3 regions of the Bordetella tumulicola genome follow, and region 1 is predicted to be linked to each of the others. Evidence: predicted binding sites of a transcription regulator. Region 1 holds the regulator's gene; each other region holds the start of a gene.

Evidence for each region. Region 1 encodes HrcA, which represses chaperone genes, less so after heat shock. Its sites were predicted from a motif close to TTAGCACTCNNNNNNNNNGAGTGCTAA; they were not measured.
Region 2: the regulator HrcA is predicted to act here: its motif matches at 1,745-1,771, upstream of groES (co-chaperone GroES).
Region 3: the regulator HrcA is predicted to act here: its motif matches at 7,107-7,133, upstream of rpoH (RNA polymerase sigma factor RpoH).

What each region holds. Positions count from the first base shown of each region.
Region 1 is NZ_BAAGYU010000006.1:164,580-175,293, reverse strand. It holds gene ACYVDM_RS04755 (carbon starvation CstA family protein) at 1-525, shown strand, start outside; gene ACYVDM_RS04750 (YbdD/YjiX family protein) at 542-754, shown strand; gene murB (UDP-N-acetylmuramate dehydrogenase) at 788-1,885, shown strand; gene dapB (4-hydroxy-tetrahydrodipicolinate reductase) at 1,942-2,733, opposite strand; partial or broken gene ACYVDM_RS04735 (outer membrane protein assembly factor BamE) at 3,117-3,509, opposite strand; gene fur (ferric iron uptake transcriptional regulator) at 3,713-4,132, shown strand; gene recN (DNA repair protein RecN) at 4,203-5,867, opposite strand; gene ACYVDM_RS04720 (NAD kinase) at 5,879-6,778, opposite strand; gene hrcA (heat-inducible transcriptional repressor HrcA) at 6,907-7,914, shown strand; gene hemH (ferrochelatase) at 7,967-9,088, shown strand; gene ACYVDM_RS04705 (hypothetical protein) at 9,142-9,387, shown strand; gene grpE (nucleotide exchange factor GrpE) at 9,473-10,024, shown strand; gene ACYVDM_RS04695 (thioredoxin family protein) at 10,036-10,416, shown strand; gene dnaK (molecular chaperone DnaK) at 10,506-10,714, shown strand, end outside.
Region 2 is NZ_BAAGYU010000011.1:133,482-144,195, forward strand. It holds gene groL (chaperonin GroEL) at 1-1,362, opposite strand, end outside; gene groES (co-chaperone GroES) at 1,395-1,682, opposite strand; gene ACYVDM_RS22830 (NAD(P)-dependent oxidoreductase) at 1,994-2,896, opposite strand; gene ACYVDM_RS22835 (Bug family tripartite tricarboxylate transporter substrate binding protein) at 2,915-3,883, opposite strand; gene ACYVDM_RS22840 (LysR family transcriptional regulator) at 4,045-4,944, shown strand; gene ACYVDM_RS22845 (hypothetical protein) at 4,979-5,803, shown strand; gene ACYVDM_RS22850 (gluconate 2-dehydrogenase subunit 3 family protein) at 5,948-6,646, shown strand; gene ACYVDM_RS22855 (GMC family oxidoreductase) at 6,650-8,419, shown strand; gene ACYVDM_RS22860 (c-type cytochrome) at 8,430-9,782, shown strand; gene ACYVDM_RS22865 (LysR substrate-binding domain-containing protein) at 10,012-10,714, opposite strand, start outside.
Region 3 is NZ_BAAGYU010000010.1:176,557-187,270, forward strand. It holds gene ACYVDM_RS18095 (glutamate synthase-related protein) at 1-4,108, opposite strand, end outside; gene ACYVDM_RS18100 (hypothetical protein) at 4,513-5,229, opposite strand; gene fghA (S-formylglutathione hydrolase) at 5,419-6,267, shown strand; gene ACYVDM_RS18110 (hypothetical protein) at 6,367-7,056, shown strand; gene rpoH (RNA polymerase sigma factor RpoH) at 7,179-8,066, shown strand; gene ACYVDM_RS18120 (CagY family CD-EC repeat-containing protein) at 8,070-8,150, opposite strand; gene ACYVDM_RS18125 (phosphodiesterase) at 8,351-9,202, opposite strand; gene ACYVDM_RS18130 (cation:proton antiporter) at 9,381-10,714, shown strand, end outside.

The DNA.
Region 1 (10,714 bases):
GCGACGGGATTGTGTGTGGCCGCCTGGGGCTTCTTCTTGTACCAGGGTGTGGTGGATCCGCTGGGGGGGATTAATACCCTGTGGCCGTTGTTTGGTATTGCCAACCAGATGCTGGCCGCCATTGCGTTGACGCTAGGTACGGTTGTGTTGTTCAAGATGAAGCGTGACCGCTATGCATGGGTCACGGTGCTGCCGACGTTGTGGTTGCTGGTGTGCACGATGGTGGCTAGCTGGCAGAAGCTTTTCGACGCCGATCCCAAGGTTAGTTTCTTGGCGCATGCCGCAAAATACAACGCGGCGATCGACCAAGGACAAGTCCTTGCACCCGCTCACTCGCTGGATGAAATGCGTCGGGTGGTGTTTAACGATTACGTCGATGCTGCGCTGTGCGGCCTCTTCATGTTTGTCGTAGTCAGTATTGTGGTGTTCGGTATTCGCTCGGTGTTGCAGGCTCGCGCTCAGCACTCCGCGTCGTCGCACGAAACCGCGTACGAGCCGCTGCCCGCCGTGGCAGGCGGCAACTGATCCACGGAGACGCCGTATGCTGTTTACAAACCTGGGCGCGGCGGCCGGCTCTGCCGGTCGCTATCTGGGCCAGACATTGCGTTTGATGGTAGGGGTGCCCGACTATGAAAACTATGTCGAGCACATGCGGCGTACGCATCCCGACCAAGAGCCCATGACGTACGAGGCTTTTTTCCGAGAGCGTCAGGATGCCCGCTACGGCGGAAAAAAACGGATAGGCTGCTGTTAACATTGGGTGCGCTCTCAGCCCTCACTTGTTTTCATGCCCGATTTTTCTCAGGTTTCGCCTGAACCCTCCCTCACGCCGTCCGGCCAGGATCTTGCCCCGTTTAATACGCTGGGCTTGCCGGCCCGAGCCGATGCTTTTGTGACCTTGCGTTCTGTGGATCAACTGAACGCATTGTCCGATCTGGTCAGCCAGTATCCGGGCCTGCTGGTGTTGGGCGGGGGCAGCAATATGGTGCTGCCGACCCATATCGACAGTCTGGTGGCCCGGGTGGCCTTGGCCGGTGTACACCTGATTGAGGCGCGATCGGATGCCTGGATTATCGAGGCGGGGGCGGGCGAAAATTGGCACGATTTTGTCGCCAAGTGCGTGGAACACGGCTGGGATGGCCTGGAAAATCTGGCGTTGATTCCGGGTACTGTAGGCGCGGCGCCTGTCCAGAACATCGGTGCTTATGGCGTTGAGCTGGCGGATCGATTTTCGGGGCTGACCGCCTGGCACGTGCATCAGCGCCAGCTCGTGGAAATGAGCGCGGCGCAGTGTGGCTTTGCGTATCGTGATAGCGTTTTCAAGCACGATGCGCCCGGTACCTGGATCATTGTGTCGGTTCGTTTTGCGTTGCCGCGACCATGGCGAGCCGTATTGGAATACCCCGACTTGCAGCGTCATTTCGGTCTGGCGGGATCCGGGCGTGCCGGCGCGTCAACGTCCACGAAGGGTGTTACGCCGACCGCGCGTTCTGTTTTCGAGGCCGTCTGCCAGATCCGTCGCGACAAGCTTCCCGATCCAGCGGTGGTGGGTAATGCCGGCAGTTTTTTTAAGAATCCCCTGGTGGATGCGACGGCTCGCGATGCGCTGTTGGCACAGCATCCCGGGCTCGTGTCGTATCCGCAACCCGACGGCCGATACAAGCTCGCCGCAGGCTGGCTGATCGATCAGTGTGGATGGAAGGGCAAGCAACTGGGGCGTGCGGGCGTTCACGACAGGCAGGCCCTGGTGCTGGTCAATAAAGGCGGCGCGACGGCCACCGATATCATGGACCTGGCGGCTGCTATCCAACGCGATGTCGCCGCGCGCTATCAGGTCACGCTGGATCCCGAGCCCATCGTGTGGCGCGATAGTGGAAAAAAATAAGGGCTTCAGATCGAAGCCCTCGGGTGCAGCACAATGCTTTGGCTGGCGTTAGTGCGCTAGAGCCCCAGCACCGCCTGCATATCGAACACGCCTTTACTTTTGTCTTGCAGAAAGCGTGCCGCATGCAATGAGCCTTCGGCATAGGTGGCCCGGCTCCCCGAGCGATGCGTGATTTCTATGCGTTCGCCCGCGCCGCAGAAATACACCGTGTGATCGCCCACGATGTCGCCACCGCGTACGACAGAAAAGCCGATGGTGCCGGGTTGGCGTACCCCGGTGTCGCCATGGCGAGTCCAGGTCGCGACATCCGGTAACGCAACGTCCCAGGCCGAGGCAATGGTTTCGCCCATTTTCAGGGCCGTGCCGGAGGGCGCGTCGACCTTGTTGCGATGGTGAGCCTCGAAGACCTCGACGTCGTAGCCGGACTTCAGAATGCGCGCGGCCACGTCGAGCAGCTTGAGCGTTGCATTGACGCCGACGCTCATGTTGGGAGCAAACACGATACCGATTTTTTGTGCCGCCACATCAATGGCGGCACGGCCGTTGTCATCGAATCCCGTTGTGCCGATGACGATACGGGTGCCGTGTCGCAGGCAGGCTTCCAGATGGGCCAATGTCGCTTCGGGACGGGTGAAGTCGATCAGGCAGTCGGCATTGGCCAGGGCATCGAGTTGATCCGTAATGACGACGCCCGTGTCGCGTCCCAGAAAGGCGCCCGCATCCTGACCGATGGTGGGCGAACCGTCGCGGCCAAGTGCAACAGTGAGTTCCATGTCCGGCGCGTTCAGGACGGCTTCGACCAGCATGCGGCCCATACGGCCGCCAGCGCCTGCAATAGCAATACGCATGTTCTTTCCTTGTGCGGCAGGGATCAACGTAGCGGCTCGGCGCCGCCGGTGGGTTGATTGCTTGAGTTCACGGAATCAGACGGCTGATTGATTCGTAACTCTCGTCGCTGAGGTGCGGCGGGCTCCGGCTGCGACGCTGCACCCGGAGCCGACATTTCGGAGCCCGACATGCCGGGCGCGGTGATACCGCTGCCGGCATCCGGCGCAGACTGGGGCGCGGCGGTATCGGGAGCGGGCTGAGGCGCGGTGGCACCGGCATCGGGCATGGGCTGGGAGACGGTGGTGTCGGCGTTTTCGGCCGGCAGAGCGCCCCCCGGGGGCGTCCCCAATGCCGGCAATTGCGCGGCATCGGCGGGCTGGGACGATTGGGGGATTTCGGCGTTTTGACGCGCGGTTTCCGCGTCGATCTGCTCGTCAGTTTTTTCCTGGGGCTTGCCCTCGGCATCCAGCTGGAACGGTTGCAGCTCAGGTTGCTTGTCGCCTTCCCAGCGCGCCAGCAGGTCGTTCTCGAACCAGACCGTGAACTTGCGCTCGCTGGGTTCGCCGTAGCCAGGCTTGAAGTAATACGGGTAGTCCCAGCGATCCGCGTGCAAGACGCTGGTCAACGTGGGGCTGCCCAGGGCAAAGCGCACCTGTTCACGCGTCATGCCAGGCTGCAGCAGGGCGACTTGTTCTTGAGTGATCCAGTTGCCCTGCTGAACGGGCGCCCTGTACGGAAAGCCCCATTTGTCGGACGAGCAGCCCGCCACTGCGGCGGCAACGGCGGCGGCGGCCAGCGCGGTTTTCAGGAAACGGGTCGGAATACGTGCAATGTTGGACACCAAGCGCCCCTATCTGTGATTTAAAGCGGGTAAAACCGTTATCATAAAGGTTTCACAATGCGGTAGCTCCGTGGGCAGCGGAAAAGGGCGGTGCGCTGCTTACAGTTTCGCGCCGCAATCCCCAGCCCCAGCCACCGCGGAAAGAGAGCGATTACACCATGACAGACCAAAGTGAACTGAAAAACATGGGTTTGAAGGCGACTTTCCCTCGCCTGAAGATCCTGGACATTTTTCGCAAGGCAGACCAGCGGCACTTGAGTGCCGAAGACGTCTACCGTGCGCTGATCGGCGAAAACGTCGAAATCGGCCTGGCGACCGTATACCGTGTGCTGACGCAATTCGAGCAGGCCGGCATCCTGAGCCGCAGCCAATTTGACAGCGGCAAGGCCGTCTTCGAGTTGAACGACGGCGATCACCACGATCACCTGATCTGCACGAATTGCGGCAAGGTGCTCGAGTTTTCCGATGCCGACATCGAAAAGCGTCAACACAAAGTTGCCAAAGACAACAATTTTGTCCTGGAAAGCCACGCCATGGTGCTCTACGGGATCTGCAGCGACTGCCACAAGACGCGTTAAAGCCTTGGCGATGGGGGCGTTCCTGCCTGTGGGCTTTTCAAGCCTGTCAGGCACGGCCAGCGGTTGTTATCTAGCATGACGGCTGGCTGGCCAGTCCCCCTAGCATTTCACGCGCATGGTCGCGTGTGGTGGCGGTGATTTTTATCCCGCCCAGCATGCGGGCAATTTCCTCGACCCGCTGATCGGGGGCCAGCTCTGCAATCTGCGAGCGCGTAGTGCCCCTCGTTTCCTTTTTACTGACGCGATACTGCGCGTTGCCGCAGGCCGCGACTTGAGGCAGGTGGGTGACGCACAAGACCTGATGCCGCTCACCCAATTCCTTGAGTAGTTGACCGACGACTTCGGCGACAGCGCCGCCCACGCCACTGTCGACCTCGTCGAAAATCAGGGTGGGAACACGTGCGGCGCGGCTGGCAATCACAGACAGCGCCAGGGAAATCCGGGAGAGCTCGCCGCCCGAGGCGACCTTGCCCAGCGGACGCGCCGACGTCCCGGCATGGCCCGCTACCAGAAACTCGACGTGGTCACTGCCCTGTGCGGAAGGGGTGCCTGGTGAAACGACGGGTTCAAAGCGTCCGCCTTGCATGGCAAGCGTTTGCATGGCCTGGGTGACTTGCTTGCCCAGGTTTTTTGCGACTTTGGCGCGCGCGCCAGATAATTGACGGGCTGCTGTGTCGTATTGCGCCGCTGCCGCTTCGGCGCGCGTACGCAGGGTGTCGATGTCGGCCGCCGCTTGCAGATCGGTTAATTGCGTGTGCACTGTTTCGCGCAGCGCGGGCAAAGCTTCGGGATCGGTCTTGTACTTGCGCGCTGTATCAAATATGGCGCTCATGCGGGTATCGACCTCGGCCAGGCGTTGGGGATCGAGCTCGACGCGGCTGACGTAGTTGTTCAGATCGGAGATGGCTTCGGCCATCGCAATGCGCGCGGATTCGATCTCGTCGGCAATGCCATGCAGCCCGGCATCGTGTCGCAGCATGTGCTGCAAGCGATGCTGCGCGCTATTCAAGCGTTGCAGCGCCGAGTCATTTTCGCCATCGAGGGCTTCCAGGATTTGTCCCGCATCATCCAGCAGCGATTGGGCGTGTGCCAGGCGCGATTGCTCGGTCTGCAAGGCGTCCCATTCGTCGGGTTGCAGCGCCAGTCGATCGAGATCTTCGGCCTGCCACTGCAAGCGCTCGCGTTCGGCGGCGAGTCCGGCGGCGTCTTTTTCCGCCAGGTCGAGTTGGCGCGCGAGCGCTCGCCAGTCTTTCCAGGCCTGGGCGACGGCCTGACGCAGCGGGGCATGACCGCCGTGGGCGTCGAGCAGTTCGCGTTGCGCGTCTGGCCGCATCAGGCTTTGGTGGGCGTGCTGCCCGTGAATATCCACGAGGTTGTCACCCAGTTCGCGCAATTGCGTCAGGGTGGCCGGCATGCCATTGATGTACCCACGACTGCGACCCTGGGCGTCAATGACACGGCGCAGGGCTAGTTCGTCGCCTGTGTCCAGGTCGCGTTCGGCCAGCCAGCCGCGCAGCCCGTCGGGGATTTCGAACAGGGCCGTGATATCGGCGTGCGTCGCGCCCTCGCGCAATACCCCCGCGTCGGCGCGGCCGCCCAGCGCCAAGGCCAGGGCATCGATCAGAATGGATTTGCCGGCGCCAGTCTCGCCTGAAAAAACGGTAAAACCTGAGCCGAAGTGAATCTCGGCCTGTTCGACGATGACGAAATCGCGAATATGCAGGATGCGCAACATAGCTGGTACGGTTATTCCACGCTGTCGGATGCCTGTGGCATTAAATTCCAATGCAACTTGCGACGCAGGGTTGAAAAGAAGCTATAGCCCTCTGGGTGCACAAACCGGATCGTGTACGGCGCGCGCTGTACAGAAATACGGTCCCCGGGCTGCAAGTCAGACCAGGTCTGCATGTCGAAATGCACACTGGCACCGACCTCGACCCGACCGATGGCGGTCAGGGTCATGCTGAGCACGCCGTCGCCAGGAATCACAATCGGCCGATTGGACAGGGTCTGCGGCGCCACCGGCACCAGCACCATGGCATCCAGCCCCGGATGCAGAATCGGACCATTGGCCGATAGCGCATAGGCCGTTGACCCCGTCGGGGTCGCGATGATCAGGCCGTCGGCGCGCTGGCCATACATAAAGCCGCCGTCGACTTCGACGCGGACTTCGATCATGCCGCCGCGTCCCGCGCGGTTAAGCACCACGTCGTTCAGCGCGGTCGCGGAGAACATCAATTGATCGCCGCGCCAGACACTGCCCTCTAGGAGCATGCGGTCTTCGGCCTGGTAGTTGCCCTCGATGACACGGGACAGCGCGTTTTGCGCTTCTTGCAGGGGGATGTCGGTAATAAAGCCCAGGCGGCCGTGGTTAATGCCGACCAAGGGCACGCCATAGGGCGCCAATGTGCGGGCGGCGCCGAGCACTGTGCCATCACCGCCCATGACGACGGCCAGCGAGGCGGTCTCGCCAATTTCCTTCAAGCTGGCGTTGGGGTAGTCGTGCATGCCCGTGTTGTTGGCGGTGTCGGCCTCGATCAGCACCCGACGACCGGCTTGCACCAGCGTCTCGGCCAGGATGCGCAGCGGCGCGTCCAGCCCGGTATCCTGATATCTGCCAATCAGAGCGACGATGGGAAAATGCATGGTGGAAAGGAACGATTATCGATAGGGACGGCACGATGGCCGAGTAGATTTGCCGATTATATGGGGCGGCCTACCCAACTGTTGGACAAAAATCACCCATTTCTGAAAGTTTCCATACAATAGCCCACATGGATGACCGTGCCCGCGCATTACTTAAAGCCCTGATAGAACGCCACATTGCCGATGGGCAACCGGTAGGGTCGCGTACGCTATCCAAAATCTTTGATCTTTCTCCCGCCACGATACGCAATGTCATGGCCGATCTCGAGGACCTGGGCCTGATTCATAGCCCGCATACCTCGGCTGGGCGTGTGCCGACGCCGCGCGGCTATCGCATGTTTGTCGACTCGCTGCTGGCCGTACAGCCCTATGAGCTTCAGTCACCGCATTTTGGTGAAACGCCGTTGACGGCGACCGAGCCCTCTCGGGCCGTCAGCGCGGCGGCGGCGCTCTTGTCCAACCTGACGCAATTTGCTGGCGTGGTCTTGACGCCTAAGCGCGCCCAGGTGTTTCGCCAGATTGAGTTCATCCGTCTGTCGGATCGGCGCGTGTTGCTCATCATTGTGACGCCGGACGGCGACGTCCAGAACCGCATCCTGACCGTTCAGCGCGACTACGCCGAAGCCGAGTTGATTGAGGCTGGCAATTTCTTCAACGTGCATTTCGCGGGCAAGTCGTTCAATGAAGTGCGCCGCACTCTTGCGACCGAGTTGGCACAGTTGCGCGACGATATCTCACGCCTGATGCAGGCGGCGGTGGACGCCGGGACCGAGGCCGCCGAAGACGGCGATGACATGATTATTTCGGGTGAACGCAAGCTGCTCGACGTGACCGACATCGCCTCGGACATGGATCGCTTGCGCAAGATGTTCTCCCTGTTCGAGCAGAAAACCGACCTGTTGCAACTGCTGGATACTTCCAGTCGTGCGCAAGGGGTGCAAATCTATATCGGCGGCGATTCGCAGTTGCTGCCGATGGAAGAAGTGTCGGTTATTACTGCTCCCTATGGCGTAGACGGCAGGGTGATTGGCACGTTGGGAGTCATCGGTCCCACGCGCATGGCCTACGAGCGCGTCATCCCGATTGTTGATATCACCGCGCGTTTGCTATCGAACGCGTTCAGCCACAACCACTAGATTTGTAGCCGGGCCATCCTCTTCGCAGGAAGGCGCCTAGAGAGGTCTTGACGTGTTTTTGCGCTTGTTTAAGTATTTATGGCCCGAGCGCTATCTGCCTGAACCCACTCAGGCAGACCCCCTGGACGAAAATCCGCCGCCCCGGGAGGTAGGCCCTGTCGGGGTCATACTCGTCAATCTGGGAACGCCAGCGAGCCCTGCGCCACGCGATATTCGTCGTTACTTGGCCGAGTTTTTGTCTGATCCGCGCGTCATCGAGATCCCCCGCTATTTGTGGATGCCGATCCTGCACGGCTTGGTGCTCGCGCGGCGGCCGCAGCGTTTGCAGCCCCGCTACGCCGAAATCTGGATGGACGAAGGCTCACCCTTGATGGTGTATAGCCGTCGTCAGGCCGAGGGAGTGCAACGTGCGCTGCAGGCGCGTGGCATGGCCGTCCAGGTTGAACTGGCGATGCGCTACGGCGAGCCATCGATCAAGCAGGCCATGACGCGCTTGCGGCAGCAAGGGTGTCAGCGTATGTTGACGGTGCCGCTGTATCCGCAATATGCGGCCAGTACCACCGCGACGGTCGTCGACGCCGTGGCCGCGCATGCCGCCAGACTCCGCGATCAGCCCGAGCTACGCTTTGTCAAACGTTTTTATGACGAGCCGGGCTATCTGGATGCCCTGGCCGGTCAGGTTGCCGATTATTGGCAGACAAATGGCCGCCCGCAAAAGCTGGTGATGAGTTTTCATGGGTTGCCTCGCTACTCGATCGAACTGGGCGACCCCTACTACCGCGAGTGCCTGGAGACCGCGCGCCTGCTGCGCGAACGTCTGGGTTTGGGGCCGGAGCAGGTCGAGGTCACGTTCCAGAGCCGTTTTGGCACGGCCCGTTGGTTGGAGCCCTATACCGAGCCGACACTGAAAACCTTGGCGGCTCAAGGGGTGACCGAGGTGGACGTCGTGTGTCCCGGGTTTGTCGCAGATTGCCTGGAGACCCTGGAAGAGATCAGCAAGGAATGCCGCGATGCTTTCCTGTCGGCAGGCGGACGCCAATTCCGGTATATCCCGGCGCTCAATGATGATCCGGCCTGGATCGACGCGTTAACGGATCTGGTCGGCACTCACCTGCAAGGCTGGATCTCGAATACGGAGAATGGTCGTACACTGGGCATGAAGGTGAGTGCCTAGGCGTGATTTGGCGTCAGGCTCGTGACTGAATGAAAATTTTCAGGAGATTGAGCATGAACACATCCGTGAAGCCAGGAACCGGCGCGTCGTCTGAGTCGCAGGTGAACCGTCCCGCGGAGAATGCGGCCGATGGCGAGCTCGACAAAGCCCTCGAAGACACCTTTCCGGCGAGTGATCCCCCCGCCGTGACACCGGGTTCCATCTCGTCGGATGAGTGTGAAGACGCTCTCGACGAGGCGCTGGAAGAAAGCTTTCCTGCCAGCGACCCGCCCGCACCGGTCCAGCCCGGAAAAAAGTAGCCCTATTTGTCGCATGGCCTCTTGAAAACGTCGGGTTGACCCCCATTCTTGGGGTCAACGCTATTGTTTTTTTGGAGGAACCCTCATGACGGCATCTCAAGAGCCTGTCGACCAAGCCCCCGAGTCCGAAGATCAAGGCGCCTACGCGCCCGTCACTATCGAAGCGCTGCAGGCAGAAATCGCTGCGTTGCGCGCCGAGCTCGAGGCCGCCCAGGCCACCGTCACCGGACAGCAAGACCAGTTGTTGCGTACCCACGCCGAGGCGGAAAACGTCCGCCGCCGTGCTCAGGATGATGTGACCAAAGCGCGCAAATTCGGCATTGAGTCGTTTGCCGAAAGCCTGGTCCCTGTCAAAGACAGTCTCGAAGCGGCATTGGCTCAGCCCGATCAAACCCTCGACGCGTTGCGCGAGGGCGTCGACGTGACGCTGAAGCAACTGACCAGCGCCTTTGAGCGCAACGCGCTCAAAGAGGTCGCACCGGTCCAGGGTGACAAGTTTGACCCGCACCTGCATCAGGCAATTTCCTCCGTGCCGTCCGAGCAGCCGGCCAACACCATTGTGCAGTCCCTGCAAAAGGGCTATGTGATCGCCGACCGCACCCTGCGGCCCGCGCTGGTCATTGTGTCGGCAGGCTGAGCATCATCCTGATGACCGACCCCACCACCTTCGATCCGGCCCAGGTATTTCGGGTATTCGCCATGCGGCCGGTCGCGACCACCGATTTTGATCAGGTAGTGGTCAACGCGCCGGGTGATGACCTGCGCTGCGTATTTCTGTGGGGTCAGGATTGTTACAATTGCAATTTATTCAAGCAAGCTGCTTTGCTGCATCAGCAGGCGTTGCGGGATCTGGGATTGACCTGGTTTCAGGCTGACGTTTATGCGGACGAGCCCCTGGGACGGCGCTTTGGCCTGCACGGTGTGCCGACCTTTGTGTTGTACCGGGGCGGCAAGCGCCTTGGGCGCATCACGGGGTGGCCCGGGCTGCCCCAGTTTGTCGCCGCGATCCGTCGTCAGCAGGGGCCGTAATCGCGGGATGAGCAATCCATACACGGGTCTTGAAAAACCCCATTGGCGACCCCAGTTAGGTTGAGACGAGATCTTTTTCTCTAATTTCTATATCTGCAAATCAATATCAAGGCATTCCAACCATGAGCAAAATCATCGGCATCGACTTGGGCACGACCAACAGCTGTGTGGCTGTCATGGACGGTAACCAGGTCAAAATCATCGAAAACGCCGAGGGCGCCCGCACGACGCCCTCCATCATTGCCTATATGGATGATGGCGAAACGCTGGTCGGCGCACCCGCCAAGCGTCAAGCGGT
Region 2 (10,714 bases), on a different contig from region 1:
GATGATGCGCAGGGGTTCTTCGACAGCACGCAGGATCAGCTTGATACCTGCGTTTTGGTCAGGCGTATCGCCTTTCAGGCCAGCGATGGCTTGCTTGGCACGCAGCAGAGCCACGCCGCCGCCAGCAACCACGCCTTCTTCCACAGCAGCGCGGGTAGCGTGCAGGGCATCTTCGACGCGGGCCTTCTTTTCCTTCATTTCGACTTCGGTGGCAGCACCGACGCGAATCACGGCAACACCGCCGGCCAGCTTGGCCACGCGTTGTTGCAGCTTTTCACGATCGTAGTCCGACGTGGCTTCTTCGATCTGCACGCGAATTTGCTTCACGCGGGATTCGATCGACTTGCTGTCGCCAGCGCCGTCGATGATCGTGGTGTTTTCCTTGGCGACTTCGATGCGCTTGGCTTGACCCAGGTCTTCCAGGGTGGCCTTTTCCAGCGACATGCCGGTTTCTTCGGAGATCACCACACCACCGGTCAGGATGGCCAGGTCTTCCAGCATGGCTTTGCGGCGATCGCCGAAGCCAGGAGCCTTGACAGCGGTGGTCTTCAGGATGCCACGGATGTTGTTCACAACCAGCGTAGCCAGGGCTTCGCCTTCGACGTCTTCGGCGATGATCAGCAGAGGACGGCTCGACTTGGCGACTTGTTCCAGCACGGGCAGCAGATCACGGATGTTGCTGATCTTCTTGTCGAAAATCAGAACGTACGGATCGTCCAGAGCGGCAACTTGCTTCTCGGGGTTGTTGATGAAGTAGGGCGACAGGTAGCCACGGTCGAATTGCATGCCTTCGACCACGTCCAGCTCGTTGTCCAGCGACTTGCCGTCTTCGACGGTAATGACGCCTTCTTTGCCGACCTTGTCCATCGCGTCAGCGATGATCTGGCCGATCGACGAGTCGCTGTTGGCCGAGATCGAGCCGACTTGAGCGATTTCCTTGCTGGTGGTGACCGGCTTGGATTGCTTGGCCAACTCAGCCACGGCAGCAGCCACAGCCTTGTCGATACCGCGCTTGAGGTCGATGGGGTTGAAACCCGCGGCAACGTACTTCAGGCCTTCTTGGACGATGGCTTGAGCCAGCACGGTGGCGGTGGTGGTGCCGTCGCCGGCGTTGTCCGAGGTCTTCGAGGCAACGTCTTTGACCAATTGAGCGCCGATGTTTTCGAACTTGTCTTTCAGTTCGATTTCCTTGGCAACCGACACGCCGTCTTTGGTGACGGTCGGGGCGCCGAACGAGCGCTCGAGCACGACGTTACGGCCCTTGGGGCCCAGGGTGGTTTTAACAGCATTGGCGAGAACATTCACGCCACGAACGATGCGAACGCGGGCGTCATCGCCGAACAGGACTTGCTTGGCAGCCATTATGAGCTTCCTTCGAAAATTCGTTCAGGTAATTACTGGATCACGGCGAGGATTTCTTCCTCGCGGATGACGAGCAGCTCTTCGCCGTCGACCTTTACGGCTTGGCCGGCATATTTGCCGAACAACACCTTGTCGCCGGCCTTCAGATCGACCGGCAGAACTTTACCGTCTTCGGTCTTCTTGCCCGGGCCAACGGCCACGACTTCGCCTTGATCCGGCTTTTCAGCGGCGCTATCGGGGATAACGATGCCCGAGGCAGTTTTGCGCTCGTTGTCCAGGCGTTTGACGATCACGCGATCGTGCAGGGGACGCAGGGCCATGAGGAACTCCTGTTTCTATATAAGAAGGTGAAAGTGATCGGGTTCAGGCCGGAAAAGCAGTGTTAGCACTCACCGGCAGCGAGTGCTAATTATAGGGATGATGTCGGCAGGTTCAAGGGGGGGAGGGGGTGTTGTTACATTTTTGATGCAATTAGCGCTGATATCGAAATTCAGCCTAAGTGGAATGTTTCTGCTCTTCGCCGACCAACAATAATATTGGAGATGGCGATAGAAGTGATAACACTCGCGAGGAAACGATGGCTTGCGCGCGAGATAGCCTGCTCAACGATAGTCGATGATGCGCCGCCGCTTCAAACGGGCGGCACAGGCCGCGCAAACTCGGCAATCAGGCGGCCCACCGCGCTCCAGTCTTCATCGGCATGGCCCGTGTTGCACAGGGCCTCGAGCCATTGCAGCGTCGTGGCGGCCACTGGCAGGCAGGCGCCGGCATCGCGCGCGGCTTCCAGCGCCAGGCGCAGGTCTTTGCGCATCAGACTGGCGCGAAAGCCCGGTTGGTAATCGTTTTGCAGCAAGCGCAAGGCGTTTTTTTCCAGAATGGTACTGCGCGCGGCGCCACCCAACAGGGCTTCGCGCACTGCCGCTGGGTCTACCCCACTGGCGCGGGCCAGCGAGAACGCCTCGGCCACGCCCAGCATCACCGCACTGACGGCCACCTGGTTGCAGGCCTTGGCTACCTGGCCGGCGCCGTTGCCGCCCACGTGCACCACGCGCGAGGCAATAGCCTGCAAGTACGGCAGGCACGCCTCGAAATCCGCTTGCACGGCGCCCACCATGCAACTAAGCGTGCCCTGTTCTGCGGCCTGCTGTCCGCCGCTGATCGGCGCATCCAGCAACGCCACGCCCTGCTCGGCCAGGCGCCGCGCATGGTCGCGCGTGGCCGACGCCGAGATGGTGCTGGTATCGATGATGTAGCTGCCGGCGGACAGCGCCGGCGCCAGGCCCTGTGGGCCGAACAGCACGGCCTCGACCGCAGCGGTATCCGACAGGCACAGTATCACCACCCGCGCCATGCCGCCCAGTTCGGCCGGCGTGGCGGCACGGCGGGCGCCAGCTGCGGCCAGTGCGACCTCGGCGTCGCGGCCGCGGTTGTGCACGACCACGTCATGGCCCGCACGCAGTAACGATGCGGCCATGCCTCGGCCCATGATGCCCAGGCCGATGAATCCGAGGGTGGGCTTGGCGTGCGGGGTCATGATGCGGGTCTCCTGTTGCTATTTCGTGGCCGAGCGCGTGGCTTCGAGCGAATTGCCGATCAGCGTGTAGCTGTCGTCGATCTCTTTCTGGAAAGTGGGGCCGTCGGCATAGTCGGTAGTCAGTCCGCTGCGTTCGGCATAGGCCTTCCACGACGGGCTTTGCAGGGCATCGTGGAATACGCGGTTCAGGTAGCGGTACACCGGCTGGGGCAAGTCCGCCGGCGCCAGCAGGCCTTTCATGTTGTCCAGCGCAATGGAGTAGCCCAGCTCGGTCATGGTGGGGGTGTTGGGCAGCGACGGCACGCGCGATTTCGAGAACAGGGCAATGGGCCTGATCTTGCCTGCATCGATCAGGCCGCGCACTTCTTCGGGCGCGCCGAAAGCCATATCGATCTCGCCGGCTGCCAGTGCGGTCAGCGAAGCGGCCGCCCCCTTGTAGGGCACGTGCAGAAAGCGCAAGCCGCTATTGGCCTCGAATGCCAGCATGGTCGAATGGAACAGGCTGCCGTTGCCGGTGGACCCATAGCTCAACGCTTCGGGCTTGCCTTGCGCGGCGGCGATCAAGGCCTTCATGTCGGGGTACGGCGAATTCACATTCACTGCCAGCACCGATGGCAGGCGCGCGGCCTTGAGCACGGGTGTGAAATCGCGGCGCGGGTCGTACGAGATTTTCTGGTGATTGCCCACCGAAGTGGTTTCGCTGCCGCCGCCCACGAACAGTTTGTAGCCATCGGGTTCGGCCGCGGCGATTTCCTGGGCGGCCAGCACCCCGGCCACGCCCGGCTTGTTGATCACCACGACCGGCACCGGCACGGTGTTTTTCACCGCTTCGGACAGTTGGCGCGCAATCTGATCGGCCGAGCCGCCCGGCGCGAAGCCGACCAGTATCTCGATGGGCCGGGTGGGGGTCCAATCCTGCGCGGCGGCAGGGCCGGCCAAGGCGACGGCCAGCGCGGCGCCGGCCAGCCAAGTGAAGGCTGTGCTCATGATGTCTCCTCCGCTTTCAGGAAGCAGGGTTGTCGTTATAGGCCCAGGCACTCTAGCAATAACGATACTCAGAAGAAAGTGATAAATTTCCCTCAACCTTCATCGATTTTCGGCATCAATGCCACGTCCGCCCGCGCAGGCGGCAATCTGGAACCGCCCGCATGACTTTCAAGCAACTCGAGGCCTTCTATGCCGCCGCGCTATCTTCCAGCTTTGCGGCGGCCGCGATGCATATCCATGTGTCGCAGTCATCGCTGTCCAAGCGCATCACCGAGCTGGAAGCCGACCTGGGCAAGGCGCTGTTCGATCGCAGCGGTCACCGTTCGATACTGACCCGCGAGGGCAAGACCCTGCTGCCGCTAGCGCGCGAAATGCTCAGCACGGCCAACCGGGCGCGCGCAGCAGTGGGCACCGACGACGGCCTGCAAGGCGTGTGCCGTTTCGGCATGGGCGAACTGGCCGCCATGAGCTGGCTACCCAAGTTCGTGGCCCGCTGTCGCAAAGACTATCCCGACCTGCGCCTGGAACCCCACGTGGATGTGGGTCAGAGCCTGGAACGCCGGGTCGAGGCCGGCGAGCTGGATTTCGCCGTGGTGGCGGGCTGGTCGTCGCGGCCCTCCATTGCCTCGCATACCATCGCCGAGGTGCGCTATACCTGGGCGGGCGCGGCCACTCAGCTCGAAGGGATCAAGGTGCTGACGCCCGCCAGTCTGCAAGACATGACTGTCATCACCATGCCTCCGGGCGCGGGGTCGACTCGCATCTTCGAAGCCTGGCTGCAAGAAAACAACCTGAGCGTGTCGCGCCAGCTGGCCTGCAACAATATGGGTGCCATCGCCGGCATGGTGGCCGCCGGCGTCGGCGTGGGGTTCTTTCCGGAAGGCTGGATGCGCACCCTGTACGACAAGCATGCCATCCGCGCCATCGAAAGCGATCCGCCGCTGCAGCGGCTGCACTATTCGTTCCAGTGCCGGCGCGACGACATCCGGCCCCTGGTAGCCGCCATGCGCGAACGCGTCATGAGCGAAGTCGATTTCGCGGCCCCCCACCCCTTGTGGTGAACGCAGTGCGCCGCCTACCCCATGGCATGAACCCATGGACATGCGCGCCATCATCGGCACATCGTGGGGGGATTACCCTACAATAATCCGAGACTCTTCAACCAACCCCTTAGATCGTACTTTCGGTCGCTTTAAACGAATGCCATTTGCTCTTTCCCGCTTTATCTTCGGGTTTGGAATGGTCCTGATTATCGCCGTCATCTTGCTGGTAGTCACGATCGCTTGTCTGAAATTTATCCGCTACGCCGTCGGGCACTTAGTCGACGAACGAGATCAGGATATCGCCAACGGTATTGCCGTGTTTGCCGCGACCGTATTGATACTGTTGGGTTGCTATAGCGCGGCTCACATGCTGTCCGAGTTGTTGGGGCAGGGAGCGCTGGCGCAAGGCGTCTCACAGCAGTTCGCAGGTGGCAATCAGATTTCGGCCGCCGTTGCGAGCGGAGCCGCGGTTGCGGTGGGGTTGATGGCTTGCTTACCCAGTTTGCTGCGTCGTCGATACCGTCGGACAGAGGCTTCGAATTCGACACCTGCCAAGAAACCGGCGCGAATCTCCGACAAAAAAGACAAGCAGATCAAAATCCGCCAACCTATACCCAGAACGTCGTACTCGGCAACATTGAACTGGATGGCGATTCTTCTGATGCTGCTGGGTGTCTGTCTGCTTTTATTTGCCTATGTTGTGACCCCATCGGAAATTCGGGCAATGCTTCTTCAAAGCGCAGATGTACTTGATACTGAACAAATCGACAATGTCTCACGCGCGCGATTTGTTTTTTATGTGGCGGGCGCGGTTTTGGGCGTTGGCGCTTTGCTATTGTTGATCTTGCGTTCCGTATATAGATCCGCGCGAGTTTGACGCTGTGTGCTCTCGGGCAAGTTGGAGGTATTCAGTAACTCGCTAAATTTGTGCCCGGCAGGAAATTGCGGATAATCTGACGTATAAGAACAAAGGTCTAGATGGGGATCCATGTAACCATAGCCCTTGAAGTAGGAACACAAGATGCCTGACTCGCTTCCCCCAAGTCGCAGAACCTTTCTGCTTGCATCCAGCGCCAGCATGGCACTCACCGGCCTTGCCATGCCGTTTCATGTCAATGCCAAAGAAGCCCCCATTCAGCTTGATACGTACAAGCCTGAGTATTTCACGCCTGAAGAGTGGAGCTTTGTACTCGCAGCTACAGCCCGTCTGATCCCCTCTGACGGGGATGGCCCAGGGGCGCTGGAAGCCCATGTTCCGGTATTCATCGATCGCCAATTGGCGGGTGAATATGGAAGTGCCAAGGACTGGTACATGGTTGGTCCGCACGACCCAACGGCCAGTCCGGATCGGGGTTGGCAAACCCCACTGAACCCCGCAGAGCTCTATCGCAAGGCGATACCCGCGGTCAGTGCATGGTGTAAGTCGCGTTGGAGTAAGGACTTCAAAGATCTGTCAGCGCAACAGCAGGACGAAGCCCTCACTGCGCTTCAAAAAGGCGAAGTGGAGTTGGACCCAGAGCTCAGTATTTTTTTCGCTACTTTGCTGAGCAACACCAAAGAAGGCTATTTCGCCGACCCCATGCATGGCGGAAATTACGGCATGCAGGCTTGGTCGTACATCGGCTTTCCAGGTGCGCGCGCCAGCTATAAAGAATGGGTGGATCAGCACAACGTGAAGTACCCGTTGGGCCCCGTTTCCATCAAAGGCGAAAGGGCTTGAACCATGGCACGTATCGAGAAAAAGAAGGACGTGGTCATCGTTGGCTTGGGTTGGACGGGCGCTATTGCAGGTATTGAACTGGCCGCTGAAGGGCTGGAGATCGTGGCGCTGGAGCGTGGCCGCGACCAGAGCACGGTGCCTGAATTCAAATACCCCAACCAGATAGATGAGCTGACCTACGGCGTGCGGCTGAAGAACATGCAGCACCCCAGCCAGCAAACAGTGACCATTCGTCGTACAGAAACTGAAACGGCTTTGCCTTACCGGTCCATGGGTTCATTTTTGCCTGCCAATGGCGTGGGCGGTGCTGGTGTCCACTGGAACGGCCTTCTGTGGCGGCCGCAACCTGAAGAAATCCAGTTGTTCAGCTACGTGAAAGCGAAATGGGGAGAGTCCATCATTCCAGAGGGAATGAATTTGATGGATTATCCCGTTACCTACGATGAGCTGGAGCCGTTTTTCACGCAGTTTGACCTGGTCGCCGGCATTTCCGGCAAGGCCGGTAACCTGAAAGGCAAGATCCAGGAAGGTGGTAATCCCTTTGAGGGTTGGCGGTCGCAGGACTATCCCATGCCGCCCATGCCGCCTACTTTTGACTCGACCAAGTTCGAGGCTGCCTGTAAGAGCATGGGGTATCACCCGTTCCCAGCGCCGGCAGGGATCGCGTCCACCGCCTACGTGAACCCGTATGGCATGCAGATGGCGCCCTGTAATTTCTGTGGGTTCTGTGAGCGCTACGGTTGTTATCAGTATTCCAAGTCGTCGCCGCAGACCGCCATCCTCGATGCGCTCAAGCGCAAGCCGAATTTCACATATCGTACGCATGCGGAGGTGCTGCGCGTCGAGAGTTCGTCCGATGGCAAGACCGCTACTGGCGTGACGTACTTCGATGCCACCAATCAGGAAGAGGTATTTCAACCCGCAGACCTGGTGATTCTGTCGTCGTTCCAACTGAATAACGTGCATCTGCTACTGGTGTCCGGCATTGGCAAGCCTTATGACCCGGCCACCAACGAAGGCGTGACCGGCAAGAACTACGCCTATCAGATGAACGGCGGCGTGAACATGTTCTTCAAGGACGCCAATTTCAACCCCTTTATTGGCCACGGTTCGAACGGTATCTGCATTGATGACTTTAGTGTCAACCAGAACGACTTTGGCAAGCTGGGCTTTATCGGCGGCGCCTACTGGCGCTCGGGTACCTTCAATGGACAGCCGATTCGCTCCATGATTTTGCCGACTGACACCCCCACGTGGGGCGCGGGCTGGAAGAAATCCATCAAGGAATGGTATGGCCGCACCATGTCGATCGGCTCACACGGCTCGCACATGTCCTATCGTGCCAACCACCTGGATCTGGACCCCACGTACAAGGACCCGCATGGTCGCCCGTTGATGCGCATGACCTTCAACTGGCAGGAAAACGACCTCAAGATGAACCAGTACATGAAACTCAAAGCCGGAGAGGTGGGCCGTGCTATGAAGCCCGACATGATGCGGCTGGGTTTCAAGGATATAGGCGCGCAGTACGACGTGCGCCCCTATCAGACCACGCACAACACGGGTGGTCACATTATGTCCGACAGCCCGCTCGAAGGCGTGGTGAACCGCTACTGCCAAGCCTGGGACAAGCACAACGTATTCGTCATGGGAGCAGGCAATTTCGTACAGAACACCCAGTACAACCCCACCGGCATGGTTGGCGGCCTGGCTTTCTGGACGGTGAACGCCATCCGCACGTTATACCTGCGCAACCCGCGTCCCCTGGTCTGAGGAGCACACCATGAAAACAGCCCTCCGTATCTTGGGTGTCTTGGTTGTGCTGGTTGTCCTCGCGGCACTTGCTTTCATCTACGTGCCCGTCAAGACCACGCCACCCAACGAAGACCTGGCCTCCGACTGGAAGCCCGAACTTGGCCGTGGCGAATACGTCATGCGCGCTGGTGACTGTATGGCCTGTCACACGGCCGAGGGCGGTTCGCCCCTGGCGGGTGGGCGGGGCATCGCCAGCCCCATGGGCACCATCTGGTCGTCCAACATCACACCCGACAAGGAAACGGGCATCGGCAACTGGACACTGGATCAGTTCCGCGCCGCGATGGTCGATGGCGTCGTCAACGGCAAACACCTGTACCCGGCCATGCCCTATGAGAACTATCGCTTCATGAGCGAGAGCGATATCCGGGCCTTGTACTCCTACCTGATGAACGACGTGAAGCCGGTCAAAAACGAGGTACAAGCCACCGAACTGGACTTCCCGTTCAACCTGCGTTTTGGCATCCGGGCCTGGAACTGGTTGGCCTTGACCGGCGATTCGGCCTTCAAACCGATGGATGGCAATGAGCAGCAAATCCGAGGCCAATACCTGGTCGAAGGCGCAGGCCATTGCGCCGCCTGCCATAGCCCGCGCTCGGCCTTGATGGCACAGGATGGCACCCGCTTGGGTGATGCCAATTTCCTGACTGGCGGTGAACTCGACGGCTGGAACGTTTCCGCGCTACGAGGCTCAAATTCTTCCATTGAAAACTGGTCCACCGCTGATCTGGCAGCCTACCTGGCCACCGGGCGCAATGTCCACTCTATCGCCAACGGAGAAATGGCACTGGCCGTCGAGCATTCACTGCAGTACCTGAATGATCAAGACCTGAACGCCATCGCCATATTTCTCAAGTCCATGGATGGACAACCCATACAAGACGCACCCAAGCAGGTAGCTGCTCCTGGACCTCACGCTATGCCCCCAAGGCCTGCCAATGAGGCCGGGCTGGCCACAGCCAAGCTGCTAACGGCCGCTTCACCCGATATGCCTCTGGGCGCACGTCTGTACCTGGACAACTGCGCCGGCTGCCACTTCGTCACAGGCAAGGGAGCGTCCGAGATATTCCCCGAGCTGCAAGGCAACGCGATGGTCCTAGGCAAGGACCCGAGCCCGCTGGTGTCGACGATATTGAACGGCACGTCCGTGCCGTCGACGAGTCGTCGCCCTATGCATCTGGTCATGCAAGGCTATTCTGACCGTCTGAGTGACGAGGAGGTTGCGACGCTGGCGAGCTTCGTGCGCTCGGCTTGGGGCAATAAGGCCGGTGAAGTGACACCAGATCAAGTGGCCAAGGTCAGATCGGCCAATCAGCATTGAAAGGATGCGGCTTGGTGCGACCACGTCACGCCAAGCCGCACCACAGAAGTTTGCTGAAGCACAATCTCAAAAGCTCCCTGTTTGTACAGCAGTGCTGATTAGTGACGAGCTCACGAGCGCAGGCGAAATTTGCACTCCAGTGACTTTCCATCGTAGTGGCTGTAAAGCGCTTCGATATTCAATGAGAATGCCGGCTAGACGTTATCGAATCTCACGAGGCGGTCGAGTTTCAGGCCGCCCGAGAAGGCTCGATAAACCCACGGACAATCTCCAAAATGCTGGCCAATAGCGGCGATTCGTTATTTTTCAGATAGAAGCAGTGCAAATCCATTGAATACGCCTCATCCACGTTCAATGGTCGATAAATCACGCCCGGCAGTTGCACATTGGTCATCGATTCGGGAACGAGACTGACGCCCACGCCAACTCCGGCAAGTAATGTTGCGGTGACCACGCTATTGGACGGCGGCGTCATGCGCGGTATAAAGCCTGCCTTGCGACAGATCTCGACGAGCTGCGATGCTGCAGTGACTTCGGTGCCTGGAATGAAGGTTTCATGCCGCAGTTCTCCGATGTCAATCCATTCGCTGCGCGCCAGTGGATGCTCCTCGTTCATGGCAACGTAGAGGCGCTCGCCACAGACCCGCAACACCTCGATATCGGATTCCGTGGGCAACATTCTCTCAAACACAATAAGCACCTGATTTCGACGCAACGCCTTTACCTGCTCGGGCGTTTGAGCGTAGTGCAGATTCAATTCGACATCCGGATGCGAGATCCTGAATTGGCGCAGCACCCGGGGAACGGCACCGTAGATCGAAGACCCGTAAAGCCCGACGCTCATCTGGCCAGTCTGGCCAAGTCCGGATTTGCGCACCTTTTCGCGGGCTTGTCGAAACAGTCCCTCAATGCTGCGCGCATCGTCGAGTAAG
Region 3 (10,714 bases), on a different contig from region 1:
CGTTGCCTTCGCCCACTAGATCCAGTGTGATGCCTTGCGCGAGGAACGCGCCGAAGCTTTGCCCGGCGGTGCCATTGCACTGGATGTGAATCGTGTCGTCGGGCAATCCATCGTGGCCATAACGCGTCGCGACGGCGCCCGAGAGCATTGCGCCGATGGTACGGTTGCGGTTGCGCACCGGCGTGATGAACGAGACTTTCTCGCCACGTTCCAGGGCCGGCTTGCTGCGTTCAATCAGTAAGTGATCCAGCGCGCCATTCAAGCCGTGATCCTGTGCTTCAGTTTGGCGTTTTTCCGTATCGATCTGCGGTTGATAGAACACGCGCGCAAAATCCAGGCCTTGTGCTTTCCAGTGCTCGATGCCGGTACGCATATCCAGCAGGTCGGCGCGGCCGATCAAGTCGTCGAACTTGCGGATACCCAGTTGCGCCATGATTTCGCGGACTTCTTCGGCAATAAAAAAGAAGAAATTCACGACATGCTCGGGCTTGCCCTGGAACTTGCGGCGCAGAACCGGATCCTGGGTGGCCACGCCCACAGGGCAGGTGTTCAGATGGCACTTGCGCATCATGATGCAACCTTCCACGACCAGCGGTGCTGTCGCAAAACCAAATTCGTCGGCGCCCAACAGCGCACCAACGACCACGTCACGACCGGTTTTCATCTGACCATCGGCTTGTACGCGGATGCGGCTGCGCAGGCGGTTGAGCACCAGCGTCTGTTGCGTTTCGGCCAAGCCCAGTTCCCAGGGGGTGCCGACGTGCTTGATCGATGAGACGGGGGAAGCCCCCGTGCCGCCATCATGGCCGGCGATCACGACATGATCGGCCTTGGCCTTGGCGACGCCAGCGGCCACCGTGCCGACACCGACTTCCGAGACAAGCTTGACCGAGATCGACGACTTGCTGTTGACGTTCTTCAGGTCATGAATCAACTGCGCCAAGTCTTCGATCGAATAAATATCGTGGTGTGGCGGAGGCGAAATCAGGCCCACGCCAGGCACCGAGTACCGCAGCTTGGCGATGTAGTCCGAGACTTTGTGGCCAGGCAGTTGACCGCCCTCGCCGGGCTTGGCACCCTGGGCCATCTTGATCTGGATTTGATCCGCGCTGGACAGATATTCGGCGCTTACACCGAAACGGCCCGACGCGACCTGCTTGATGCGCGAGCGCAGCGAATCACCCGCCTTGAGGGGGACATCGGCTTCGATGCGATCGGTGCCCAGCACGGATGACAGCGTGTCGCCGTCTTTGATCGTGCTCTTGCCTTCGCGCATTTCGGCGCGATAACGCAGTTCGTCTTCACCGCCTTCGCCGGTGTTGGACTTTCCGCCAATGCGGTTCATGGCCACGGCCAGGACCGAGTGAGCTTCAGTCGAGATCGAGCCCAGCGACATGGCGCCGGTCGCGAATCGTTTGACGATTTCCTTGGCCGGTTCGACGTCGTCCAGCGGGATAGCGCGCGACGGATCAAAGCGGAATTCAAACAAGCCACGCAGCGTCATGTGGCGACGCGTCTGGTCGTTGATGATCTGTGCGTATTCTTTGTACGTGCGGTAATTGTTGGCACGCGAGGCATGTTGCAGCTTGGCGATGGAGTCCGGTGTCCACATGTGCTCTTCGCCACGGATGCGGAACGCATACTCACCCCCTGCATCCAGGTCATTGGCCAGTACCGGATCGGCGCTGAATGCCGCGCGATGTTCACGCAGGGCTTCTTCGGCGACCTGGAAAATACCAATGCCCTCGATGTTCGAGGCCGTACCCGTAAAGTACTTGTCGATCAACACGCGCCGCAGGCCGACGGCTTCGAAAATCTGTGCGCCGGTGTACGACATGTAGGTTGAAATGCCCATCTTGGACATCACCTTGTTCAAGCCCTTGCCGATCGCCTTGATGAAATTCTTGACGGCTTTGTCGGGGTCAGCCATGCGGCCCAGCGACTCCAGCGCCAAATACGGGTGAATCGCTTCGGCGCCATAGCCACCGAGCAGTGCAAAATGGTGTACTTCCCGAGCCGAGCCCGTCTCTACCACCAGACCGGTCGCCGTGCGCAAGCCCGAGACAATCAAGTGCTGGTGTACGGCCGACGTTGCCAGCAGGGCCGGGATCGCCACGCGCTCGTGGTCGACCAGGCGGTCAGACACGATCAGGATGTTGTACCCGCTTTGCACCGCATCGACCGCACGGGCGCATAGTGCGGCAATATGGGCTTCGATACCTTCGGAGCCCCAGGCGGCCGGATACGTGATGTCGAGTTCATAGCTGCGGAATTTCTTGCCTGTCACTTGCTCGATATCGCGGATCTGCGCCATCGCGGCGAAGTCCAGCACCGGTTGCGTAACTTCCAGTCGCAGCGGAGGGTTGACGTTGTTGATGTCCAGCAAGTTCGGTTTGGGGCCGATGAACGACACCAACGACATCACCATCTGTTCGCGAATGGGATCGATGGGGGGGTTCGTCACTTGGGCGAACAATTGGCGGAAATAGTTGTAGAACGGCTTGGCGCGGTTCGACAGTACGGCCAGTGGCGCGTCGTTACCCATGGAGCCGATGACTTCTTCGCCAGAGGCGGCCATGGGTTCCAGGATGAACTTGAAGTCTTCTTGCGTCCAGCCGAAGGCTTGCTGGCGATCCAGCAACGAGACCGACGACTGCTGTGCCTGGGCGGCTTGGCGCGGCGCGGGCAGGGATTCGAGCTTGATCTGCAGGCGTTCGATCCACTGACGGTACGGACGGCTGTTGGCCAGTTGCAGCTTGATTTCTGTATCGTCAATGATGCGGCCTTGTTCCAGATCGATCAGGAACATCTTGCCCGGCTGCAGCCGCCATTTTTTGACGATACGATTTTCGGGGATGGACAGCGTGCCGGCTTCGGACGCCATGATGACCATGTCGTCGTCGGTGATCAGATAGCGGGCGGGACGCAGGCCGTTGCGATCCAGCGTGGCGCCGATTTGGCGGCCATCGGTGAACGCCACAGCGGCGGGGCCATCCCAGGGCTCCATCATGGCGGCGTGATACTCATAAAACGCGCGGCGGCTTTCGTCCATCTGCGTATGCTGTTCCCAGGCCTCAGGGATCATCATCATCATGGCGTGCGCCAGCGAATAGCCCGAGTTCACCAGGAGTTCCAGACAGTTGTCGAACGTTGCCGTGTCAGACTGTCCTTCGTAAACAATGGGGTACAGCTTTTTCAGATCATCGCCCAGCACGGCCGATTGCATCATGCCTTCGCGGGCGCGCAACCAGTTGAAGTTGCCCTTGACGGTGTTGATTTCACCGTTGTGGGCAATCATGCGATAGGGGTGGGCCAGCGGCCAGGCGGGGAAGGTATTGGTTGAGAACCGTTGGTGGACCAGCGCCAGAGCCGATACCGTGCGCGGGTCGGCCAGGTCGCGGTAGTAGCGGCCGACTTGATCTGCCAGCAGCAGCCCTTTGTATACGACCGTGCGGACTGAGGCCGACGGCACGAAATATTCCTTGCCATGCGCTAGGCGCATGGCTTGAATGGCGTGGCTGGCCGTTTTGCGAATCACGTACAGCTTGCGTTCCAGCGCATCAGGCACCATGACATCGGCCCCACGACCGATGAACAGTTGACGGATCACGGGCTCAACCGAGCGTACAGTGGGCGACATCGGCATTTCGACGTCGACTGGCACATCGCGCCAGCCCAGCATGATTTGGCCCTCGGCACGCACGGCGCGCTCGAGTTCTTGCTCACAGGCCAGACGCGAGGCGGTTTCTTTGGGCAAGAACACCATGGCCACGCCATACTCACCGGGCGCGGGCAACGTGATGCCCTGATGGCTCAGTTCGTCGCGGTACAGCGCGTCGGGGATTTGGATCAAAATGCCCGCGCCGTCGCCCATCAGTTTGTCAGCGCCGACGGCACCACGGTGATCCAGGTTTTCCAGGATCTTGAGGCCTTGCTGGATGATGGCGTGGCTTGGGCGGCCCTTGATATGGGCGACAAAGCCGACCCCACAGGCATCATGCTCTTGTTGGGGGTTGTACAGGCCCTGCCGTACGGGGATGCCGATGCGGGTCGCATCAATAGGTGCCACGATCGGGCGACAGGAATCTGTTTGAGAAGTCGATGTCATAACGCGCTCCGCAGAGGACTGCGTGGATGTTGCAGTGCAAGGTCTCGACGATACTGCGGCATGCCTTAGAGCGCAATGAAAAAATTAAGGGTGCGTCCCTTATTTACGGAATAAAGCAAGTTCATATCTAAATAAGGGGACGTATTAAAAATAACTGAAAATCAATAGCTTAAATTGATAGAGGAAATCAGAATGGGAAAACGCACGGGACATCCCGGCATATAAGGGTCTATATGTCCCCAATTAATACGAATTTTTTGTTATGAATGGGTCGTGCGGCACGTGCCAGGGACTGGCTATTTGCATCAATCAATGTTGATTGGTGCGACGCACAACGTGTATTGGGCCTTGCGTCTGCGGGTACCTGGTCGCCAGCTACGTGGCCAAGCCGGACACACGCGTGACTACGACGCTACGTCATCAGCGGGTTTCTTGCGGGGACGGCCCCGCTGCCCCGGGGCCACACGACGGCTGGCCGTATGAGCCAGGCTGGCGATGAAATTCGGGCCTCCTAGTGCCCACTGTCCGGACACGGCCTGGTCAATGCCCAGGCTTTCCTCTTGTGACAGGCCTTCTTGCAAGCGACGGCGGTAATTGGCTTGGCGATCAAAGGGCGTGTTTCCGCAGGCCCAATAGTCGGCGTGATCGGACTGCCAGGGCGATGGCGGCGTGGCGGCGGCGGTGTTGCCGGTATGGCCTCCTGCCGACGACCAAGGCCAGGCGTCCGGATCGAATGTGCTGCCGCTACGCACCGGATACGTCTCCAGCCAGATCAGTGCGGGCAAGACCCATACACCGGGTTCCAGCAAGGCGGATCGATAGCGGCCCGCAAAAACGCGTCCACCCCGTAAACGTGCCGCCAGATTGCGGCCCAGCGTCTGCATCAGGCGCGGCAGGCCTTCTTCGTCGGTGGGCGTGGCCAGCAGCAGAATGCGGTCGTTTGCCAATACCCATCCGTGCACGGCGACCCGATGTCGTTGGGCGGAGTCACCCAGCCAGGTCGTCAATTGGTTGAGCACATCCTGCGGCGCCGGTTGTGACGGCGTCGCTAAAGGCTGAACGAAATTGGCCTGCACCAGTTGGGGCAACCCAGGGGCATACAAGCGGGGCAGTCGAGCCATAGCGTTGAACGGGCACCAAGCCAGAAAGAACGGTGGGTTTGATCACTATATATAAATAGTGCCACAGCCGTCGAGAGGGGATTAGCGAGGGGGTGGTGGCCTGTGACGTCCCCGTCGCTATCCGCAGGCGAGTCACTTGTGCAGGTTAACATCAGTTGTTAACGCAATCAGCAGGGAATTTCACACGCCATGACAGATCTGGAACTGATTTCGCAACACCGCTGTTTCGGTGGCTGGCAACGCTATTATCGGCATGCCTCGAGCGCTATTGGGCTGCCCATGCGGTTTTCTGTGTATATCCCGCCCCAGGCGGAGCGAGGCCGTGTCCCCGTGCTGTTTTATTTGGCGGGGCTGACTTGCACCGAAGAGACATTCATGATCAAGGGCGGTGCACAACGTCTCGCGGCGGAACTCGGTGTGATGTTGGTGTCGCCTGACACCAGCCCTCGCGGCGCGGGCATCGCAGGAGAGGACGACGACTGGGATTTTGGTACCGGTGCGGGGTTTTACCTCGACGCCACCGAGCAGCCCTGGCGGTCGCATTACCGCATGGAAAGCTACGTCACTGACGAGCTCTATGGCATCGCGACTCGGGATTTACCGGGCGATGCGTCGCGTACCGGCATATTTGGGCATTCCATGGGAGGTCACGGTGCGTTGGTCCTGGCGCTGCGCCATCCGGACCAATTTTCCTCGGTGTCCGCTTTTGCGCCTATCGCGGCGCCGACGCAATGTCCTTGGGGGCACAAGGCATTCAGCCGCTATCTCGGGCCCGATACCGAGACCTGGAAGGCGTATGACGCCAGCGAGTTGATGACGCGGGCACACCGGCCTTTTCCGCAGGGTATTCTGATCGACCAAGGGTTGGCCGACAGCTTCCTGGCCGAGCAACTGTATCCTGAGGTATTCGAGCATGCGTGCCGTCAGGCCGATCAGCCCCTGACGCTGCGCCGCCACGCCGACTACGATCACGGCTATTACTTTATTTCCACTTTTATGCACGATCACCTGCGGTTTCACGCTGATCAACATTGTTAAAGCGGCGTATCGACAAACCGGGCTATCGTGTGGCGACACCTGCTTTGTCACCCTGCTTTTGACTGAGCCACCCTTGCCCCTGCATGTGAGGATCAATCAGTGATCAATGGTTTTGCCCCCTTTGTCTGGATGGCCCTGGCGGCCTTGATTGTCTTGATTCCCGGGATGATGCTGCTGTTCGGTCGGGGTGGGCCGCGCGATGCCTCGGGACGGCGGATTTTTCGGTTGCGGCCGATTCGACGTCTCTTTGGTGTTCTGTTGATCGCGCTGGCGGGGGTGTCGGCGATGCTGGCGCTGACGTTGGTACAGTTCTTGCATCTGACGACCGATGTCCCAGTTGCCTCAGTGCAAATGCACGAACAGGCGCCCTCGTCGTTCCTCGTGACGGCCCAGGTGCCAGGCAAAGCGGATCGCCTCTACACGCTGACCGGCGACCAATGGCAGATCGACGCCAAAGTGATCCGCTGGAATCTGCCGGCTTTGTTGGCTGGGGCACCGCCCCTGTACAAGTTCGAACGGCTTTCGGGCCGCTATCGCGACGTCCAGCAAGAGAAAACCGGAGTGCGCAGCGTCCATGACTTGTCCGATTGGCCGGTGCCTGATCTGGCCACGCTCAGGCGGGTTTTCCCAAACTGGCTGCCCTTTGTGGATGTGGAATACGGTAGTGCCGCTTACATGCCCATGCTGGACGGGGCGCGCTACCAGATCTATATGGATCCCCGGGGGGGCGTGGTCATCCGGCCCGATGGGCAGGCTACGGAAGACGCACTGCGACAACTGAGCTGGTAGCGCGGCAACGGCCGAATACGACGGAACTTTGGTGCGCTGCCGCAGTCGAATTAGCACTCCCCTGTATAGAGTGCTAATATCGCTTTATGTCGCTGTCAACCTCTCACTTGGAGACCGCAACTATGAAACAACCCAGTCATTCGTTGGCCCTGTCCGGCAACGCCCTGGCGTTGGCCGTTGCCAATCCAGGCTCGCTTGGCTCCATCGAGGCCTATATCTCGGCCGTCAATCAACTGCCCATGTTGACCGCCGAGCGCGAAACCGAACTCGGCCGCCGTCTGCGGGCGCACGACGATCTCGAGGCTGCCCGCGAGATGGTGCTGTCGCACTTGCGCCTCGTGGTGTCGGTGGCTCGCCAGTACCTCGGTTATGGCCTGCCGCACGCCGATCTTATCCAGGAGGGCAATGTCGGCCTGATGAAGGCCGTCAAGCGTTTCGACCCCGAACGCGGGGTGCGTCTGGTGTCGTTCGCCGTGCACTGGATCAAGGCCGAAATCCACGAATTCATCATCCGTAACTGGCGCATGGTCAAGGTCGCGACCACCAAGGCGCAGCGCAAGCTGTTCTTCAACCTGCGCAGTATGCGTCCCGATGGCCAGACGCTGGATCCCGAACAGGTCGATAACATCGCCCAAGCGCTGAACGTAAGACGCGAAGACGTCAGCGAAATGGAAATCCGCCTTTCCGGCCGTGATTTATCGCTGGAAAAGCAGGACGACGATGATGAGACGTATGCCCCCATTTCGTACCTGTCTGACGAGGGGCAGGCAGAGCCCACGCAGGTTCTTGACCGTCGCGACCACGACGACCTGCAGAGCGCGGGTTTGACTCACGCACTGCAAGCGTTGGACGAGCGCTCACGTCGCATCATCGAGTCTCGTTGGCTGCAAGACGAAGGCGGGACCACCCTGCAAGAGCTTGCCCAAGAGTTCGGTGTGTCTGCCGAGCGTATTCGCCAAATCGAATCCGCTGCCTTGAAAAAAATGCGCGGCACCCTGAGCCCCGCCTGATTTTCAATCGGTTGCGATATCCAGACAGCCCCGGCGATTCGCCGGGGTTTTCGCTTGTCCGAGGCATTCTTCGTGTTGACACATTTTGATTCAATTTTGGTGCGTCAAACCCACTCAGGACCGAAACTTATTGCTCGCGGCGTGTACTAACTTACGTAGACCGCATTAGCCGCTACCCGGCTTGTAGTCTTGTATCCGTTTCGGCTTCTCCTCTTCCCCTCCCCTATGAAACGGATGCTTGCAGGGCGCCTCGCATATCGGCGCCCTATTTTTTTGCCTGAACGTTATGGTGCTGGCATCGGTGGTGTTGGCGTTGCCAGGGGTTCCCGGTGGGCTGCCAAGATGTCATGCCATGTCGCGATATTCAGGCGCCGCACGCCTGTCGCCAGCGATCCGTCGCGGTATAGCTTTAGCCAGCGGTAACCCGGCGGGCTATCGTCCACGACATATTTACCGTCGCGGATCGCAAACTGAAAACAAGTCGACGGTGTGGCCAGCATGCGCAGATGGTGGCGGCGGCGATCAAAGGCCTGGTGCACATGCCCCCAAAGCAGGATGCGTGCACGTGGGATGGCGGCCAGGCGCTGGAATAGCTCCTGGGCATTGTCGACCATCATGGTGTCGGTGTAGTCACTCTGTATTAGCACGGGGTTGTGATGAAGCGCGATCAGGACATGGCGGTCGCCTGCCAGGGCGGCAGCCTGCTCTAGCAAGTCGAACTGGGCGTCATCAATATGGCCCGCGTTTGAGCCCGGTACGGTCGAGTCCAACAAAATAATGCGCCAGGCGCCGATATCCGTGACGGGCTGGGCCCAGAGGCCCATCGCTTGGCGCAGGGCCTGCGGATCGTCGTGGTTGCCGGGCAGGCACCGTACTGGCCAATCGGCTTGCTCAAGTACGCTGCGCAGGCGTTGATAAGCCTCAGGAGACCCGTCTTGCGTCAAGTCGCCGGTGGCCAGAAGTAGATCCGGGCGATGCCGATTGATGCGCACCAAGTCCAATACCGCGCGCAGACAGGCGTCGGTGTTGACGTTATGCATCACGCTATCTGCCCGCGCCATCAGGTGCGTATCGGTGAGTTGCACCAGCAGCGTCGGCGCATCGGTCCGGCCAGCGCTGGAAGTTGAAGCCGGCAAGGGGCCTCCTGATTGTCGAATAAAAGCTCAGTACCTTACCCAAAAAGCCTCGTAGCAGGCCCTCTGAATGTGAACGACCCGTAACGAAACGTGGTTGTCCGCCGTTTGTCCGCTGGAGAACGGGAAAAAACGCTATTCTTGGTGCTCCGTTTGATATGCATGGCGTTTGCCTTCCTTCATGGATATTGGTCTTATTGTCTTTGGTCTTGCTGGCTTGCTCACGCTAGTGTGCTTCATGCCGCCATTGGCAGGCCGCGTCAAATTACCGTATTCGGTGTTGTTGGCGATCGTGGGTTGCTTGCTGGGCATAGGCCTGCATTTACACGGCTGGGCGCCGCCCGTGCTAAGTGATTTGCTGGACACGATCGAACGTTTCGAGATCTCCTCCGAAACCTTTCTGACGGTGTTCTTGCCGGTGCTGTTGTTTGAGACGGCGCTGGCAATGAATGTACGCCGCCTGATGGATGATATCGGCCCCATCCTGATGATGGCCATTGTGGCGGTGGTGGTATGTACGGTAGCGGTCGGTTTTGTGGTCGACGCCGTGTCGTCTTACGGGATCGTGGCTTGCCTCTTGCTGGGCGCTATCGTGGCCACCACGGATCCGGTCGCAGTGGTGGGGATTTTTCGTGAGGTCGGCGCGCCCAAGCGCCTGACCACGCTGGTCGAGGGCGAGAGCCTGTTCAATGATGCCGCGTCGATCGCCCTGTATTCCGTGCTGCTTGCGGTGCTGGGCGGGACGGGGACATTGTCGGTCAGCGGCGTGTTCACCGATTTTGTCGTGCACTTTGTTGGAGGCGGTCTCGCAGGTTTTGCCATGGGGCGCGGCGCGTGTTTCCTATTTGCCTGGTTGCGAGGTTATCCGACTGCCGAGATCACCCTGACACTGACGTTGGCTTATCTGTCGTTTTTTATTTCCGAGCACTATCTGGGCGTATCGGGGGTGGTCGCGACCGTGATAGCTGGTCTAGTCGTAGGATCAACGGGGCGCACGCGCATGTCGCCCGTGACGTTCGAGCATCTGGCCAGTTCTTGGGAGCAATTCGGGTTTTGGGCCAATTCGCTGATTTTTATTTTTGCGGCGATGTTGGTTCCCAAATTGATGGCGGCGACCGATCTGCAAGAGTTGATGTTGGTGGTGGTGGTGTTTGTCGTGACGCTAGTGGCCCGAGGGGTGGTGGTATTTGGGCTATTGCCATTGCTGGGGTTGACGCGGTTTGGTACCAAGGTCAGCACACCGTACAAGACCGTGATGATGTGGGGTGGATTGCGGGGCGCCGTGTCATTGGCTCTGGCATTGGCGGTGACTGAGCAGAACGCGGTGCCCGAAGACACACGGCACTTTATCGCCGTTGTCACGACGGGCTTTGTGCTAGCGACCTTGTTCATTAACGGCATGACCTTGCGTCCGTTGATCCGCATGCTGGGGTTAAACCAGTTGTCCATGGCCGAACGCACCATACGCAATCAGGTGCTGGTGGTGGCACTGGCAGGTATCCAGGAAAAGACAAA